Regions from separate parts of the Providencia sp. PROV_01 genome, predicted to be linked through region 1. Evidence: predicted binding sites of a transcription regulator. Region 1 holds the regulator's gene; each other region holds the start of a gene.
The links. The regulator CRP, encoded in region 1, controls carbon source genes, mostly activating them, when cyclic AMP is high. The targets are predictions, from matches to a motif close to ATGTGANNNNNNTCACAT.
Positions count from the first base shown of each region.

Region 2: rbsD (D-ribose pyranase) is a predicted target of CRP. The motif match lies at 2,828-2,845, and genes of this name have one in related genera.
Region 3: udp (uridine phosphorylase) is a predicted target of CRP. The motif match lies at 2,249-2,266, and genes of this name have one in related genera.

Region 1 covers NZ_JBRFKD010000002.1:697,446-703,043, forward strand. Annotated here, with positions in the region: gene ACU696_RS03960 (hypothetical protein) at 1-1,095, opposite strand, end outside; gene ACU696_RS03965 (hypothetical protein) at 1,263-2,240, opposite strand; gene crp (cAMP-activated global transcriptional regulator CRP) at 2,380-3,012, opposite strand; gene ACU696_RS03975 (OsmC family protein) at 3,369-3,770, shown strand; gene ACU696_RS03980 (phosphoribulokinase) at 3,861-4,730, opposite strand; gene ACU696_RS03985 (YheU family protein) at 4,908-5,126, opposite strand; gene ACU696_RS03990 (hydrolase) at 5,123-5,598, opposite strand, start outside.
Region 2 covers NZ_JBRFKD010000002.1:455,749-461,346, reverse strand. Annotated here, with positions in the region: gene rbsC (ribose ABC transporter permease) at 1-803, opposite strand, end outside; gene rbsA (ribose ABC transporter ATP-binding protein RbsA) at 800-2,314, opposite strand; gene rbsD (D-ribose pyranase) at 2,322-2,741, opposite strand; gene ravA (ATPase RavA) at 3,024-4,541, shown strand; gene viaA (ATPase RavA stimulator ViaA) at 4,544-5,598, shown strand, end outside.
Region 3 covers NZ_JBRFKD010000002.1:925,877-931,474, forward strand. Annotated here, with positions in the region: gene denD (D-erythronate dehydrogenase) at 1-677, shown strand, start outside; gene ACU696_RS04850 (GntP family permease) at 688-2,064, shown strand; gene udp (uridine phosphorylase) at 2,354-3,112, shown strand; gene ACU696_RS04860 (tyrosine-protein phosphatase) at 3,387-4,169, shown strand; gene ACU696_RS04865 (DedA family protein) at 4,320-4,850, shown strand; gene rmuC (DNA recombination protein RmuC) at 4,958-5,598, shown strand, end outside.

The DNA of each region.
Region 1 (5,598 bases):
TACGTCAGTAAGAGTTATTGTATTTAGAATGTATTCGTGTGACCTATGATGGAATTTATCAAGCAGAGTGAAATAGTTATTGCTTAACTCCTCTAGCGAGTTTTTTAATTCTCTATTTTCGAGTCTTAGTGTTTTAACTAATGACGAATCTTCCATTTCATTGGTTTCGGGCTTCGCTAAAAAAGTTAATTCGTCATCAAAATCAAAGTTATGGTCCTCATCATGATAAATAGGGGTACCATCTTCATCACAGATAATTAAATTTTTTTTAATTATTGACTCTTCTGGGGTTACGCTGTTTTTTTCTTCCATTAATTTTTTCGATATTTGACTTTTTTTGGGGTTAATGGATTTTTTATTATAGTTATTTAACGTTATATTATGAATTTTGTTTTTAATATCATCTAATTCTTTAATTAATAAATTTTTAATGATTAATTGTAAATTAATTAATGATTTTAAATTTTCATTTTGGTCTTCCACCCCAAATGTATTTTCTATCTCTTTATATGATGACTCTAATATTTCATGTTTTTTTTCAAGATAATAAATCCCTCTTATTTTTGACTCGTTTTTTATCTCTAATTTTAATTTGTATATATCATTTTTTAATTGTTCTTTAGTTTCAATTAATTCTATATTTTTAATATGGTATGTGTAATGGTCTATTAGGTCATTCTGTTCTTTAATTATTTTATTGTTGACTAATTCTTCTACATAGGGCTTGTCTATTTTTAATGCGTTACTTATTTTTCTATTAATTTCATCTTTAGTGTTTTTTACTGTTGGGGATATTTCAAACGACTTTTTAAGTAGTTCATTTTCTAATGATATTATTTTATTTTGATTTAATTCGACTTTTAATCGTGAGTTATTCTCATTTTTTTTGGTTTCTATTTTTTTTAACTCTAAGTAAAACTTTGAATCCATATTTACTTTGTTTTTTTTGTTAAAACTAAATAAATGAATGAAATTATTCAATCTAGTATTACGTATTTTCTTAATTATTGGGAAATAATTTTCCGCTATTTCTAATGCTATGTTTTTTTTAAAGATGGGATTGCTTACATTTCTATTGATGGTGTCTATGTGCATGAGAGATCCTTAATTATCAATTAATGCTATTTTGGGTTGTTTTTAGGTTAGTTAATATAATAAATCGATGTTTATGATTATTTATTTACATGTGTGTGATATTTGTGTTTGGATTTGTTCTAGCCAATGCAAATATTTTAATTGATTGAATAATAAGTCGATTTTACTTATTTTATTATTGGTGACTTGTAAAGTGCTAGTAATTGAGAGTTAGTCTTCATTTGGGCGTCTATTTCAGCGATTATTTTTATATGGTTATTCATTTCTTGGGTCAATTGGTATTCTTTTTCTATTATTTTTAATAAATCAGAACTATTAACTAAAATTTTATTTTTTGCTAAGTTATCTTTGCTAAGGCTGGTTTTCTGTGTGGTAATTTTACTCGATAAATTATAATGTTCTTTTATTCGTTGTGCTCTTAGTAATGATGACTTTGTTTGCGGTATATTTCCCTTGAACTCAAAAGTGGTTTTTGGCAAAGAGGTGATTCTTTGATTAGGCCGATTTTCTTCACAAATTTTGTAATGTATATAAACTAATTTCTTATTAAATTTGCTTTCTGTTTTATATTTTATACCCACGGAAGGTAGTGTGATATGACGAATAGACTCTTGAATGATTTGTTTTTTTAAAGGAAGCATTGAACCATTTTTATTAGTTAGAGGTTTAGGTAATACAAATTTTTTTATAATCTCTTTTTTTTCTTGTAGACTTTTATTGTTAATGCCAGGGATTCTAATATCGCGATATAAAAAATCAGCATATTCAGCATTTTTTTTGGGGAGTTCTTTGTATTGGTCAAGAATAACTCTATTTTCTTTTATTAATGAGTCTGTACTTTGCTCAGAAAGAAAAGTAGATGAATATTTTCCGTATAGCTTAATTTTCAATTGATTGACTTTTTCGTAAAATTCACCAGTGCTTAAACACTTAATATTATTGGTTTCTTCTAAGTCGCTCTCATAGGCGGAATCAATACTCTCAGTGCTACAGGTACGAGTTGGTTTTAGCTGGTTATTCGTATCAAGTGGACTTTTTTTCAGTGAAGAGGTAATCGTAAAAATTTTTTTGATGAAATCATCGGAATTAATGATTTTTTTGAAAATCGTCGGATTACCCGATAAATAGTCTAATGTAATGGTCATAAATATTTCCCTAATTAATAAGATAATAATTATTATTCTATAAGGGGAAGTGATAAAGAGAATATAAAGAAGCGATTTTATTAGAATTTAATATGATAAATAAATAGCCCAGCCAAAGGTGGCCAGGCTGAAAGGTTAATTAACGAGTACCGTAAACAACAATGGTTTTACCATGTGCAGAGATCAGGTTTTGGTCTTCTAACATTTTTAGAATACGGCCGACTGTTTCACGGGAACAACCCACGATTTGGCCTATTTCCTGACGAGTAATTTTGATTTGCATACCGTCTGGGTGTGTCATTGCATCAGGTTGTTTAGCTAAGTTTAATAGCGTTTGAGCAATACGGCCTGTAACGTCTAAGAATGCGAGGTTACCGACTTTCTCAGATGTTGTTTGTAAGCGACTAGCCATTTGCGCAGAAAGGCGCATTAAAATATCAGGGTTTACCTGAATTAATTGACGGAATTTTTTGTAAGAAATTTCAGCAACTTCGCAGGCTATTTTGGCTCTAACCCACGCAGTACGTTCTTGCCCTTCTTCAAATAACCCAAGCTCACCAATGAAATCCCCCTGATTCAGGTAAGAGAGGATCATTTCTTTGCCTTCTTCATCTTTAATTAAAACAGCCACCGAACCTTTAACGATATAGTAAAGGGTTTCTGCTTTCTCACCCTGATGGATAAGAGTGCTCTTGGATGGATATTTATGAATATGGCAGTGTGACAAAAACCATTCAAGAGTAGGGTCTGTTTGTGGCTTGCCGAGAACCATTAGCGTTATCCTCTGTATGTTATTGCAGCCATTCAGAAAAACATACTAGAAAGGCTGGCTTTAAAGTCACTAGCTTAGCATATTAATTTGCCTTATATACCTTTAAATAATCTAACAGCTGATTGCTTCAGCGTTTTTGATTGCTTTGGGTAACGCAAATTGATATCAACACTATAATATGATCAATTAAACCGTTGAGTTTTGATCTTAATCCTATCAACTAAGTATTGTTTGTAGCATATCCAATAAAGAAAGTCTTCCCTGTATCGCTTCAGCCAAATAAAGTTGATATAACATTCATTGTATCTATGGAACAATGTAGCCTTTAAACCGATTTCATTTCAAGGGGAAATATAATGGAAGCAAGAGTTAAGTGGGTTGAAGGACTTTCTTTTCTAGGGGAGTCTGCGTCTGGGCACCAAGTGATGATGGACGGCAATGCAGGTGATAAAGCTCCAAGCCCAATGGAAATGGTGCTAATGGCTGCGGGTGGTTGCAGCGCGATTGATGTCGTTTCGATTCTACAAAAAGGCCGCTATGATATTACGGATTGTGAGGTGAAATTAACCTCACAGCGTCGCGAAGAAGCCCCTCGTTATTTTGTGAAAATCCATTTACATTTTATTGTAACAGGGAATGAATTAACGGAAAAAGCGGTCGAACGAGCCGTTCAACTTTCTGCTGAAAAATATTGTTCAGTCGCATTGATGTTAGAGAAAACCGTTGAAGTCACACACAGCTTTGAAATAAAAAGCTAAAAATAAATTTAATTTTTATTGGTATATTTGAATTAAAAGATGCTTACCTTAATTAATGATAAGCATCTTATTTATTAATCAAAAAATAATTTAATTGTTGTCCTTTTGATTAATTAGTTTTTCGACTATTGGCGCCATAATTAATTCCATGGCTAAACCTAGTTTTCCTCCGGGGACGACAATTGTATTCATTGCAGAAATGAAAGAGCCAGATATCATTGATAGCAAATAGGGGAAATCAATTTGCTCTAGCCCACGAAAGCGGATCACAATAAAGCTTTCATCTTGTGATGGAATGGCTTTAGCCGAAAATGGGTTGGAGGTATCTACCGTCGGAACGCGTTGAAAATTGATGTGAGTGCGAGAAAATTGTGGCGTGATGTAATTAATATAGTCACCCATAGAACGCACGACAGAGTCCATAACGGCTTCGCGGGAGTGCCCTCGCTCTGTCGTATCACGGATTAATTTTTGGATCCATTCTAGGTTGACTATAGGGACAACACCGACAAGTAAATCAACATGTTGTGCGACATTATGTTCCGGTGTGACAACACCGCCATGTAGCCCCTCATAAAACAAAATATCCGTTTTATCTGGCAGCGGTTCCCAAGGGGTAAATGTCCCGGGCTGCAAGCCATAAGGTACCGCTTCATCATAAGTATGTAGATATTTACGGGATTGCCCACAACCCGTTTTTGCATAGTCGACTAAAGTTTGTTCAAGCAAAGCAAAATCATTCGCTTCGGGGCCAAAGTAACTGATGTGCCGGCCTTGTTCTCTGGCTTTTCGGATAGCCATATCCATTTCAGGGCGTGTATAGCGGTGAAAACTATCCCCTTCTAATGTTGCAGGCTGGATATTTAATTGATGAAAGACTTTACGAAATGCTTGGCTAGTTGACGTTGTGCCAGCCCCGCTTGAACCGGTGATAGCAATGATTGGGTGCTTTTTAGACATCGTGGACTCCCTGTGCTGCGCTTATAAGCACTATTTTAATCAATAGTGCATGAAGCGGATTAACGGGTGTTAGGGTTGTGAGCCTTATTTGATGGTTTTACGACATGATTATGTTGGAAAACACGCAACTTTTTTATGACAAAAGATGACGTAAAAATGAACCATGGAATAAAAACATCATACAGAAAAACTTCCTTTAGGCATGAAATTAACCGATTCATGCAATTCAGACCAGACTAGCACAATTTCGCCAGAAACTAACTGCCGTTTCACATCGTTAACCTTATCTTGCAGGCTTTTTTCATGGGAGCCGTAGTCGGTTCCCTCACGCAATACGTAGCTCTCAATCAGGTTTTCCAATGTTTCAGGCTCAAGTTCTTGCCAAGGAATAATCACATTATTTCCTTATCTAAATAAGGGGTTAGCCATTGAGGAATACGGCTTTCTAACCACATTTGCGGTTTTCTCAATGTACCGCTCACAAAGCCGACGTGCCCGCCATGTTCTGTCATTTGGTATTCCACATTGTGGGGTAAAAATGATAAATCAGGAACAACTTCAGGCGCCATAAATGGGTCATCTTTGGCGTGAATAATTAACGTTGGTTTAGTGATATAAGCTAACTTGGGTAATGCACTGCATTTTTGATAATAATCTGTCGCATCATCAAATCCATGAATACGAGCAGTAATCACATCATCAAACTCACGGATCCGCTTAAGCTGCTTCAATTGTAAGAGGTTTAAGGGTAATGAGCCTGGATAACGGACTAATTTCCGGGTGGCATTGCGTTTCAAGCCATTTAGTAAGTAACGTTGATAAAACTGAGAAATGCCCTTTTCCATGCGTAAAGAGCAGGCTTCTAACA
Region 2 (5,598 bases), 240 kb from region 1:
AGGCTGGTACCACCAAGTACAACCGCAGCGATAGCATCAAGTTCATACCCATTACCTGCCATTGGCTGAGCTGATGATAAACGTGCAACTTCAATGACACTCGCCAATGCCGCTAGCAGTCCACATAAGGCATAAACCACTATTTTAATGCGGTCGACATTAATACCAGAAAGACGGGTAGCCGCTTCATTCCCACCAAGTGCGTAGATGTAACGACCAAGGCGAGTATGGTGCAACATATACCATGCCGCAGCAAAAACGATGATCATTAACCAGACTGGGGTAGGAATACCAAATGGGCGGCCAATACCAAACCAACCAAATAAGTCTGCGTTATCACTAAATCCTGTATTGATAGGACTGCCGTCTGTGTAAACTCGTGTCACACCGCGCAGTAGTAGCATCATGACTAAAGTCGCAATGAAAGCTTGGACTTTTCCTTTTGCAACAATCACTCCTGTACATGCACCGATAGCGGCACCGAGTGCTAGTGCTCCCGCAACAGCCACTAATGCGTTAACTTCAGCCCCGACCATTGAGGCTGCAACTGCTCCCGTTAAGGCTAATAAGGACCCAACAGAGAGGTCAATTCCAGACGTTAAGATAACTAATGTCATTCCAACGGCCATAATGGCATTAACGGAGGTTTGTTGTAGGATATTGAATAGGTTATTAACCGTAAAAAAATTCGGGCTTAATGTTGATACGATGGCAATCAAAACTAATAGTGCGATTAATGATTTTTGCTCCATCAGCCATGCTTTGCTGAACCAACGTTTTGATGATGCGGTAGTTGAACTCATACTGATAACTCCTGAACTGAGCCATAATTTTTACCCACGGCGGCTGCCATTAAGGCTTCCTGCGTCGCGTCTTTGGCTGAAAATTCACCACTGATATGACCTTCGTGCATCACCAAAATGCGGTCACTCATTCCTATTACTTCAGGCATTTCTGAAGAAACTAAAATGATACTCAGCCCTTCTTTTTTAAATTGGTTAATTAATTGATAGATTTCTTTTTTAGCACCAACGTCTACACCGCGAGTTGGCTCATCAAGGATCAGTACTTTTGGTCTTGTCATCAAACCGCGCGCAATGGCCACTTTTTGCTGATTACCACCAGAAAGATTGCCAATTATTTGGTCCATTGACGGGGTTTTAATATTGAATAACCGAATGAAATCGCTAACGGTTTGCTGCTCTTCCCCATGCTTGAGGCTTCCTCCCACACGACTGAAATAACGTAATGCTGTCAATGACATATTTTCTTTCACTGACATACCTAATACTAATCCATCACGTTTACGGTCTTCTGAAATATAAACAATGCCATTATTCAGCCCGTCTTGTGGTGTTTTCAGTGTTACGAGTTTGCCTTCCAGTTTTATCGTGCCCGATTTTTTTGTCGCCGCGCCGTAGATGATTTTCATCAACTCTGTACGCCCCGCGCCCATCAAGCCAGATACGCCTAAAATTTCCCCGCTCTTCAGGGTGAAGTTGGCATTTGTTACACCAGGCCCAGATACGCCTTCAAGTTGCAGCCTAATATTTCCGGTTTCTACCTCAACTCTTGGATACTGGTCTTCAAGTTTACGACCAACCATCATTTCAATGAGTTTTTCTTCTTCTAATTCACTCACGGGTTTCTCACCAATAAACTGGCCATCGCGAAACACCGTTACATCGTCGCAAATTTCAAAAATTTCTTTTAAACGATGGGAAATATAAACAATACCGCAGCCTTGAGCTTTTAAGTCTTCGATAACTCTAAATAAGGATTCTGTTTCTGTGTCGGTTAGCGCATCTGTGGGTTCATCCATAATAATGACTTGTGATTGAAAGCTCAGGACTTTAGCGATTTCCACCATTTGTTGTTCGCCGATAGAAAGCTCTGCAATAGTTTGATGGCTATCATAATCAAGGTTAAGCCGTTTAAGCAGTTTGTCAGACTCACTGAACATTTTTTTCCAGTCAATTTTGCCAAACGCATTAACATACTCTCGACCAAGAAAAATATTCTCTGCGATGGTTAATTCAGGTATTAAATTAAGTTCTTGGTGGATAATCCCTATTCCTGCTTCTTGGGAGCTTTTAGGGCCATTGAATGCAACTTCTTTACCTAAGTAGCGGATTTGACCAGCATCTTTTTTATAAATACCCGTCAGCACTTTCATCATGGTTGATTTGCCAGCCCCATTTTCCCCCACCAGCGCCATGACTTTTCCTGGGTAGACATTTAATGTTGCCCCATTAAGGGCTTTTACCCCTGGAAATGATTTATCGATCCCGATAAGTTCTAATAAAGGTTGCATAATCACCTCAGAAAGTCACACCAGAACAAAGAATAATGTTAGCGAACGGTGAACATTCTCCGGTACGGATCACCGCTTTACTGTCATGAGTCAGCTGTTTAAAACGTTCATGGGTGCAATAAATAATTTCAATCGTATTATTTTGGGTGACTTCTAACTGTTGTAAGTGAGCTAAAATAGCGTCTTCCATTTGTGGGTTAATGGTACTGATTTCCTCAGCTAGAATGGCTTTTTCGACTTGCATCTCTTGAGTAATGACACTTAAAACTGACATGAAATCGGGTAAGCCTTGAGTAATGGCTAAATCAATACGCTCCGTTCCTTGAGAAATAGGCAAACCTGCATCAGCAAGCGTTATTTGGTCCGTATGACCTAACTTGGCAATTACAGAGGTAACGTTGGCATTAAGTAAAACACCCTTTTTCATTTTTCACCGCCATTCTAGTAAGCGAAACGTTTCGCTCATGTAATCATAGTAAAGATAAGTCACAACTCAATATTGATGGTTGATATTTGTGATCAATATCGAAACGTTTCGTTCGCACTAGAAAAGCTTAAAAACAATAACTTATTGAATCACTTGTAGCTGAATCGTTTTTTCTTATTTATTGGGGCATGTCAAAGAAAAATGGAAAAATAGGTCGCAGTATGTAATAAAAGAAATTGATAGTTTTGATATCAACACCTCTATTAATAAAAGGAATGAATAATGCAGCTTGCTGAACGAATTGCCCAACTAAGCAATTACCTTGAAAGCGGTTTATATGAACGCCAGCAGGCTATTCGTTTGTGCTTATTAGCCACATTAAGCGGCGAAAGCGTATTTCTATTAGGCCCTCCGGGTATTGCCAAAAGCTTAATTGCACGAAGAATGAAATATGCTTTTCGTCATGCGAATGCTTTTGAGTACTTAATGACACGATTTTCAACACCCGAAGAAATCTTTGGCCCTCTTTCAATACAAGCGTTAAAAGATGAAGGGCGATATGAACGTTTAACTAAAGGTTATTTACCTGACGCTGAAGTCGTATTCCTTGATGAGATATGGAAAGCAGGCCCTGCCATCTTAAATACTTTATTAACCGCGGTAAATGAGCGCAAGTTCCGTAATGGTGATGAAGAAAAATCTATCCCGATGCGGTTATTAGTAACGGCATCCAATGAATTGCCTGATGCAGATAATAGCCTTGAAGCGCTATTCGACAGAATGCTAGTACGTATTTGGCTGGATAAAGTGCAAGAAAAACAAAATTTTCGCGCACTATTAACAGGAAAATCATCACTGAATGAATCTCAAATGCCGGAACATTTAAAAATCAGTGATGAAGAATACCAACAGTGGCAACAAGAAATACCCAAAATTACGCTACCCGATCACTGTTTTGAATTAATTTACCAATTACGTCAGCAACTAGATGCAACAGACAAACAGGTTTATGTTTCAGATAGGCGCTGGAAGAAAGCGGTTTATTTATTACAAGCAAGTGCTTTCTTTAATGGTCGTAATAGTGTATCTCCTCTAGATCTTGTGTTATTAAAAGATTGCCTCTGGCATGACATGCAATCTATGAATGCGTTACCACAACTATTACAGTCATTATTACAAGAAGATGGCTGGCAGCAGCGAAAGTTGACTCGAGAAATAGAGCAGATTTATCAGCAATGGATGTCATCGACCCAAGACCAAAACAACCAAGATGCATTTAAAGTCAATAAAAACAATGCGATGTTTGCTCGTAAAGCGTCATATGTATTGCCCGAAAATATCAGTGATGGTCGAATTACCCTATTTTTACATCGTCCACTGCAACTACATAATATGAAAGTGACTTTTGTAACTACTGATAAAAAATCCCTGATAACGTTCTTAAATAAAGGAACGACACTATCCGCTCACCTAAATGGGATTGGTTTTGCACAAGACATTGCCGCTGAGGTGAATAATTTAAACCAGATACAGTTATTAGATATAAGTCATCAATCATCTACTTTATATATTCAAGATAAAGCCTCATCACTCACGCCAAATACAAATAATCAAGAATGGCTAGACAAGCTAGATAAAATTCAAGGAGAAATTCAAGCCGCACGCTATCAGTTTGAAAAACAGCAGCCCAACTTATTTATTGAATCACACTGGCTTGCAGATATTGAACAAAGCTTCATGAAACTCACAGAGAAATTAAACCAATTACGTAACCAAATCACGGGTAAAGTGGCTGAATAACGATGATGAGTTTAGCCACACTAGAAATGCTGCTTTCAGTTAATGAAGGTCAATTAATCGAGGAGATAATTATCTCTTTGTTAGCAACCCCTCAATTGGCGGTCTTTTTTGAAAAACACCCTAGATTAAAAAAAGCGTTACTAAAAGATTTATCCGGTTGGAAAAAAGATCTCAAACAGCGTATGCAAGATGCGCTTGTTCCTGCTCAACTTTCAGAAGAGTTTGAACTTTATCGTCAATCTCTTGGCATATCGACAGATGCCTTTTTTATCCAATTACCAAGTGTCATAGCAAAACTTCACCAACTGGATTCTCCTTTTTACCGTGAAGCACATCAGTTACAGAGCGGGAAAATAGAAAATCGCAGTGCAAGGCAATCACTGTTTGTACAAAAATGGCGAGTCAGTTTAATTTTACAAGTGACGACTCTACATAAAGAAATGTTAGAACAAGAAAAAGAACAATTGCTGGCGGAACTACAGCGCCGATTAGCACTAAGTGGCAATTTAGAGGATATCTTAGGTGAAAATGAACGTGCTGCAGGCCGGTTGTGGGATTTAACCAAAGGTGTGAACATGACTTCCGCTTATAATGACCAATTATTAAGCCGATACAGTGAATTTTTACGTCAGCAGCCTGAATTAGAAAAAATAGCACAATTATTAGGCCGTAGCCAAACTGCACAAGCAATCCCTGATGATAGCGTGGTGCTAGAACCGATGACTATCATGGAAAAAGTGCCTGAAACTGTTCCTGAGCAAGTTAATGGCTTAAATCAAAGTGACGATATTTTACGGTTATTACCTGCAGAACTCGCTATGTTAGGTCTTGAAGATATTGAATTTGAGTTCTATCGAAAATTACTTGAAAAACAGCTTCTAACTTATCGATTACAAGGAGATAGCTGGCAAGAAAGGAAAGTTCTTCGCCCAATAACACATCACCATGATGAAGAACAACCGAGAGGTCCATTTGTTGTATGTATTGATACTTCCGGTTCGATGGGCGGTTTAAATGAACGCTGTGCAAAGGCTTTTTGCCTCGCATTAATGAAAAT
Region 3 (5,598 bases), 230 kb from region 1:
ACTTCGAAGCTACTCGCCAATTATTGGAAGTCGCTCGAGCCAAGAACCCAGCAATCAAATTTATGTTCACCAGTTCTCTTGCCGTGTTTGGTGGTGAGCTACCGGATGTCATCACAGACTTGTGTGTCGTTAACCCACAGTCATCCTATGGCGCTCAAAAAGCGATGTGTGAACTGATGGTCAATGACTATTCACGTAAAGGCTTTGTTGATGGCCGTGTGATGCGTTTACCCACCATTAGTATTCGTCCTGGTGTACCCAATAAAGCGGCGTCTTCATTCGCAAGTGGCATTATTCGTGAGCCATTAAATGGGGTTGAAAGTGTTTGCCCTGTCTCCCCTGACCTTGCGCTATGGTTATCTAGCCCTGAAACCGTGATTAACAACTTTATTCATGCGGTCAGTATCCCTGCTGAGAAATTCGGTAAATCTCGCACTGTGAACCTACCAGGTATTACGGTTACTGTTCAAGGCATGATTGATGCCCTGCGTGATGTTGCAGGCAAAGAAGCGGTGGATCTTATTCGTTTTGAACCAGATGAAGCTATTAACCGCATTGTGGCGAGCTGGCCGGGTAAATTTGATATTAGCCGTGCATTGGATCTCGGTTTCCGTGCAGATGGCTCGTTTGGTGATGCGATCCGTTCGTTTATCACTCACCACGGCTCGTCTAAGTAGGAGATAGCCTATGTCCTATATTCCTGTTATTGGCCTCGCAGTGGCCATATTTGTCCTGATCTTTTTAGTATTACGAACGCGTGTTCATGCGTTATTAGCTATGCTAATTGCTGCGGCAATCGCTGGTGTATCTGGTGGTTTGACTGCCGCAGAGACAGTGACAGTCATTACAAAAGGCTTTGGGTCAACACTCGGTAGCATCGGTATCGTTATCGGACTCGGGGTAATGATGGGAAGGGTGCTGGAAGTTTCAGGTGCTGCTGAACAAATCGCTTATAGCTTTATCAAATGGTTAGGTAAAAAGCGTGAAGAATGGGCGTTAGCGATTACGGGTTATATTGTTAGTATTCCTATCTTCGTTGACTCTGCTTTTGTGATTTTATACCCATTGGCAAAAGCATTAGCCAAAAATGGTAAACGTAGCATACTAACTTTAGGCGTTGCACTCGCTGGTGGGCTAGTGGTGACACACCATACCGTTCCACCAACACCAGGGCCTTTAGGCGTGGCAGGGATTTTTGGTGTCGATGTTGGCGCCATGATCCTAGCGGGTATGAGCCTGGCTATCCCTTGTGTTATCGGTATTGTGTTTTACGCAAAATGGTTAGGGACTAAGTACCCTGAATTTATGCCAGATGAAACGGGCAGTGAAGACCTGAAAGAAGTTCACGCTCGTTATATGGAAGAAAAAGCGAATAAGCCATTACCAAGCCTGTTCTTATCGCTTTTACCGATTATCACACCTATTTTGTTAATTTTTATCAATGCTATCAATGGATTAATTCTCAAAACAGAATCTTTCCAAGGTATGGAAAGTAATTGGTATTTCCAAACATTTGAATTCTTAGGCGCACCAATTATTGCATTATCAATTAGTGTGTTGATCTCTGTTTACACATTAATGCCAAAAGCAACAAAAGAAGAAGTCATCGACCGTATGGAAGAAGGCTTACAAGCAGCGGGTATTATCCTGCTAGTTACGGGAGCGGGTGGTGCATTAGGTGCGGTACTGCGTGATAGTGGCACAGGAAATATTCTTGCTGAACATGTTGCAAATCTGCCGATTACACCAGTATTGATTCCGTTTATCATCGCGACATTGGTTCGTTTGATTCAAGGTTCAGGTACGGTAGCAATGATTACCGCAGCATCTATTTCTGCGCCAATCATTAGCCAAATACCGGATATTAACTTATTGGTCGCGGCGCAAGCGGCAACCATGGGGTCTCTGTTCTTCGGTTACTTCAACGACAGCCTGTATTGGGTGGTGAACAGAATGATGGGAATTAAGGACGTTAAACAACAAATGATTGTTTGGTCTATTCCGACCACCATTGCGTGGGCGATAGGCCTAGTTGGTGTCCTCGTTCTTGATGTGATTCTCTAACATAGCGTTATCAGTTTTAGTTCTGCCAAATAATCAAAGCGCCCAGCAATTAGGGGCGCTTTTGTCGTTATGCCAAACTTTCATCTATACTGATGGCAATGGAATTCAAAGAGAAATAAAATTCATGAATTTATGTGATTCAAGTCACTAAACAATGAAATCAATCCTTTATTGCTTTCATTAAAAGTGATATTCATCACTAAAAAAATATCGTTTTCTCGCTATATTACAAATAACGATTAATCAGTATTGACTGATTTAATGATGCCATTGTGTAAAGGAGTTTGAAATGTCTGACGTTTTCCACTTAGGTTTAAAGAAAAGTGACTTACAGGGTGCGACCGTAGCGATTGTTCCTGGGGATCCTAACCGTGTTGAAAAAATTGCACGTCTGATGGATAACCCTGTACACCTTGCGTCATTACGTGAATACACCTCTTGGCGTGGTGAGCTTGACGGAAAAGCTGTCATTGTTTGTTCAACCGGTATCGGTGGTCCATCAACGTCAATTGCAGTTGAAGAACTTGCACAGCTTGGTATCCGTACTTTCTTACGTATTGGTACAACAGGTGCAATCCAAGAAGATATCAATGTCGGTGATGTTCTGGTGACAACTGGGGCAGTGCGCCTAGACGGTGCTAGCCAACACTTCGCACCATTAGAATACCCAGCTGTTGCTGATTTTGACTGTACTAATGCGCTTTATGCCGCAGCGAAAGATGCAGGTGCGACCGTTCATGTTGGTGTTACTGCATCATCTGATACCTTCTACCCAGGTCAAGAGCGTTATGATACCTATACTGGCCGTGTGATGCGTCATTTCAGAGGTTCGATGAAAGAGTGGCAAGACATGGGCGTAATGAACTATGAAATGGAATCAGCCACATTGCTGACTATGTGTTCTAGTAGTAAAGGGTTACGTGCTGGTATGGTTGCGGGTGTTATCGTGAATCGTACCCAACAAGAAATTCCAAATGAAGCGTTACTGAAGAAAACGGAAGGTAACGTATTAAGTATTGTGGTTGAAGCTGCTCGCCGCTTACTGTAGTCCCTGATTTACTGGCCCGTTTACTTGACTTTCACTCGGTTGTGGACAAAAAGTAAGCGGGCTTAGTCCCTTTATCCACTTTTCATTTCTCTTTATTTCCTCGATAGATTTGGCAATTACTAATCAATTTACAGGAAATATTCTGATCCTCTTATTTGCTAGATCTGTTATTGTCATAAAAACAATTATCAATATTATGTGCCCTTAAATTATTCAGGTTACGTTTATTTTATGGCTAACTGGAATGAAAGCTATAGGGCGAAAAGGAATTATTATGTCAACAACACCTTATCTTCATCCTTCTGTTCTGCCTTTGAAGGGCGGTATTAACTTTCGTGATCTCGGTGGTAAAAAACTTGCTAACGGTGGCAAAATTAAGCCCGGTGTCCTGTTTCGTTCCGGTGCGTTAGACCGATTAACACAGGAAGACGAAGCGGTTTTGCGTTCACAAAATCTTTTCCAAATCATTGACTATCGTGATGAAGCTGAAATCTTAGATAAGCCTGATGTCATTTGGCAAGGAGCGCATTATGTGCATGCGCCAGCAAATCCGTTAGCCAAAGAAGTCACCGCAAATTTAGATAAATTAACGCCAGAGATATTGGAACAATTTGATCCGCAAGCCTTTATGTTTCGTTTATATGAATTGTTACCACTGAACAACCCCGCTTATCATCAATTGGTCAATTTACTCAAACAACCAGAAAAAGGTGGCATAGTACAACACTGTGCTGTAGGAAAAGACCGTACGGGCGTCGGGTCCGCATTGGTGTTATTTGCTTTAGGTGCAGATTTAGACACCGTAATGGAAGATTACTTACTGACTAATGAAACACTTGCACCTTACCGCAAACACTTACTTGAAGAGCATGCAAAAACGATGGACGAAAGCATCGTGAAAAAATTTGAGTATGTCTATTCGGTACGTGAAGACTTCTTGAGAACAGCACTAAACAGTATTGAAAGCCAGTATGGCAATGTTGACCAATGGCTAGAAAAAGATTTTGGTTTAGGAAGGCAGCAACGAGAAGTACTGCAAAGCCAGTTTCTGGACTAAGTTGCTCTAATTGGAATATGAGTTGTCGGATAATCCGTTTTTCTTTATCCACAACTCGGTTTTCCCAAAGGTGTTTTTGCTTTGTTTAACTTTGATTTACCACTTTTTCGTTACAGTATTCTGATTATCCCCTAATGAAAGGAACTGACCGTGACACTCAATGAAATTGTCACCATAGTGACGGACTTTACACGCGAACATGAAGTATGGGCGCTTCCTATTATTTTCTTTCTGGCTTTTGGGGAATCTCTGGCATTTTTGTCGCTTCTGTTACCTGCAACGGTTATTTTACTTGCGCTCGGTGCTTTGATTGGTGAAAGTAATATTACTTTCTGGCCAATATGGTTAGCAGCAGCACTTGGTGCTTTCTTTGGGGACTGGCTTTCTTATTGGTTTGGTTATCATTACAAAGAAAATGTACGCCATATGTGGCCGATTTCTCGTAACCCGCAAATGATTGATAAAGGGCAGCGTTTCTTTGACCGATGGGGTATTTGGGGCATTTTCTTTGGGCGCTTCTTCGGGCCTTTGCGAGCCATTGTTCCCTTGGTTGCAGGGATTTGCGCCATGCCACAACGGCATTTCCAACTCGCTAATATCGCTTCTGCGATGATTTGGGCATTTGGTATTCTAGCGCCTGGGGCATTAGGCTTGAAATGGTTTGCGAGCTGGATAGGCTAAGCTTGCGAAGCGCTTCGCAAAATTTTCTTCAATGGCTAAATTACCTCTGGACACTTATACAGTATCCCATTACCTTACACTAGACTTTGTAAAGTAAGGATTTAACCGTGGATACCTCTCTTTTATATGCTGTTATTGGTGCGTTGAGTGGCGTTTTAGTTGGTGGCTTGGCAACGTGGTTCTCTATTGCCCAAAAAATTACGCAAAAAGATCAGGAACTGCAACAACTCAACCGCCAACTTGCGGCAAGTGACGAAAAAAATATTCACCTTGCGCAATGGAAAGAAGAATACGAAAGGCTAGATCAAGAGCTGCGTACTCAAAGGGATATTAACCGAGAACAAGAAGCAGAGCTTCGCGAGGTAATCACTCGTTTTGAACAGAACCAGCTAGCCAACGAAGAAAAACAGCGTATTTTACAAAATAGTGAACAACGGCTGACAGCACAATTCGAAAACTTAGCTAACCGTATTTTTGAACAGAATGAGCGTCGTGCATCTGAGCAACAACAAAAAAGCCTATTGGCGATGTTGTCACCTTTTCGCGAGCAATTAGAAGGTTTTCGTCAGCAAGTTCAACAAAGTTTTGGTGAGGAAGCCAAAGAGCGCCACACTTTAGCCTATGAAATTCGGCAATTACAGCAGCTCAATAATCAAATGACCAAAGAGGCCGTTAACCTGACACGAGCGCTGAAAGGGGATAACAAAATTCAAGGGAACTGGGGGGAAACCATTCTTACTCGGATCCT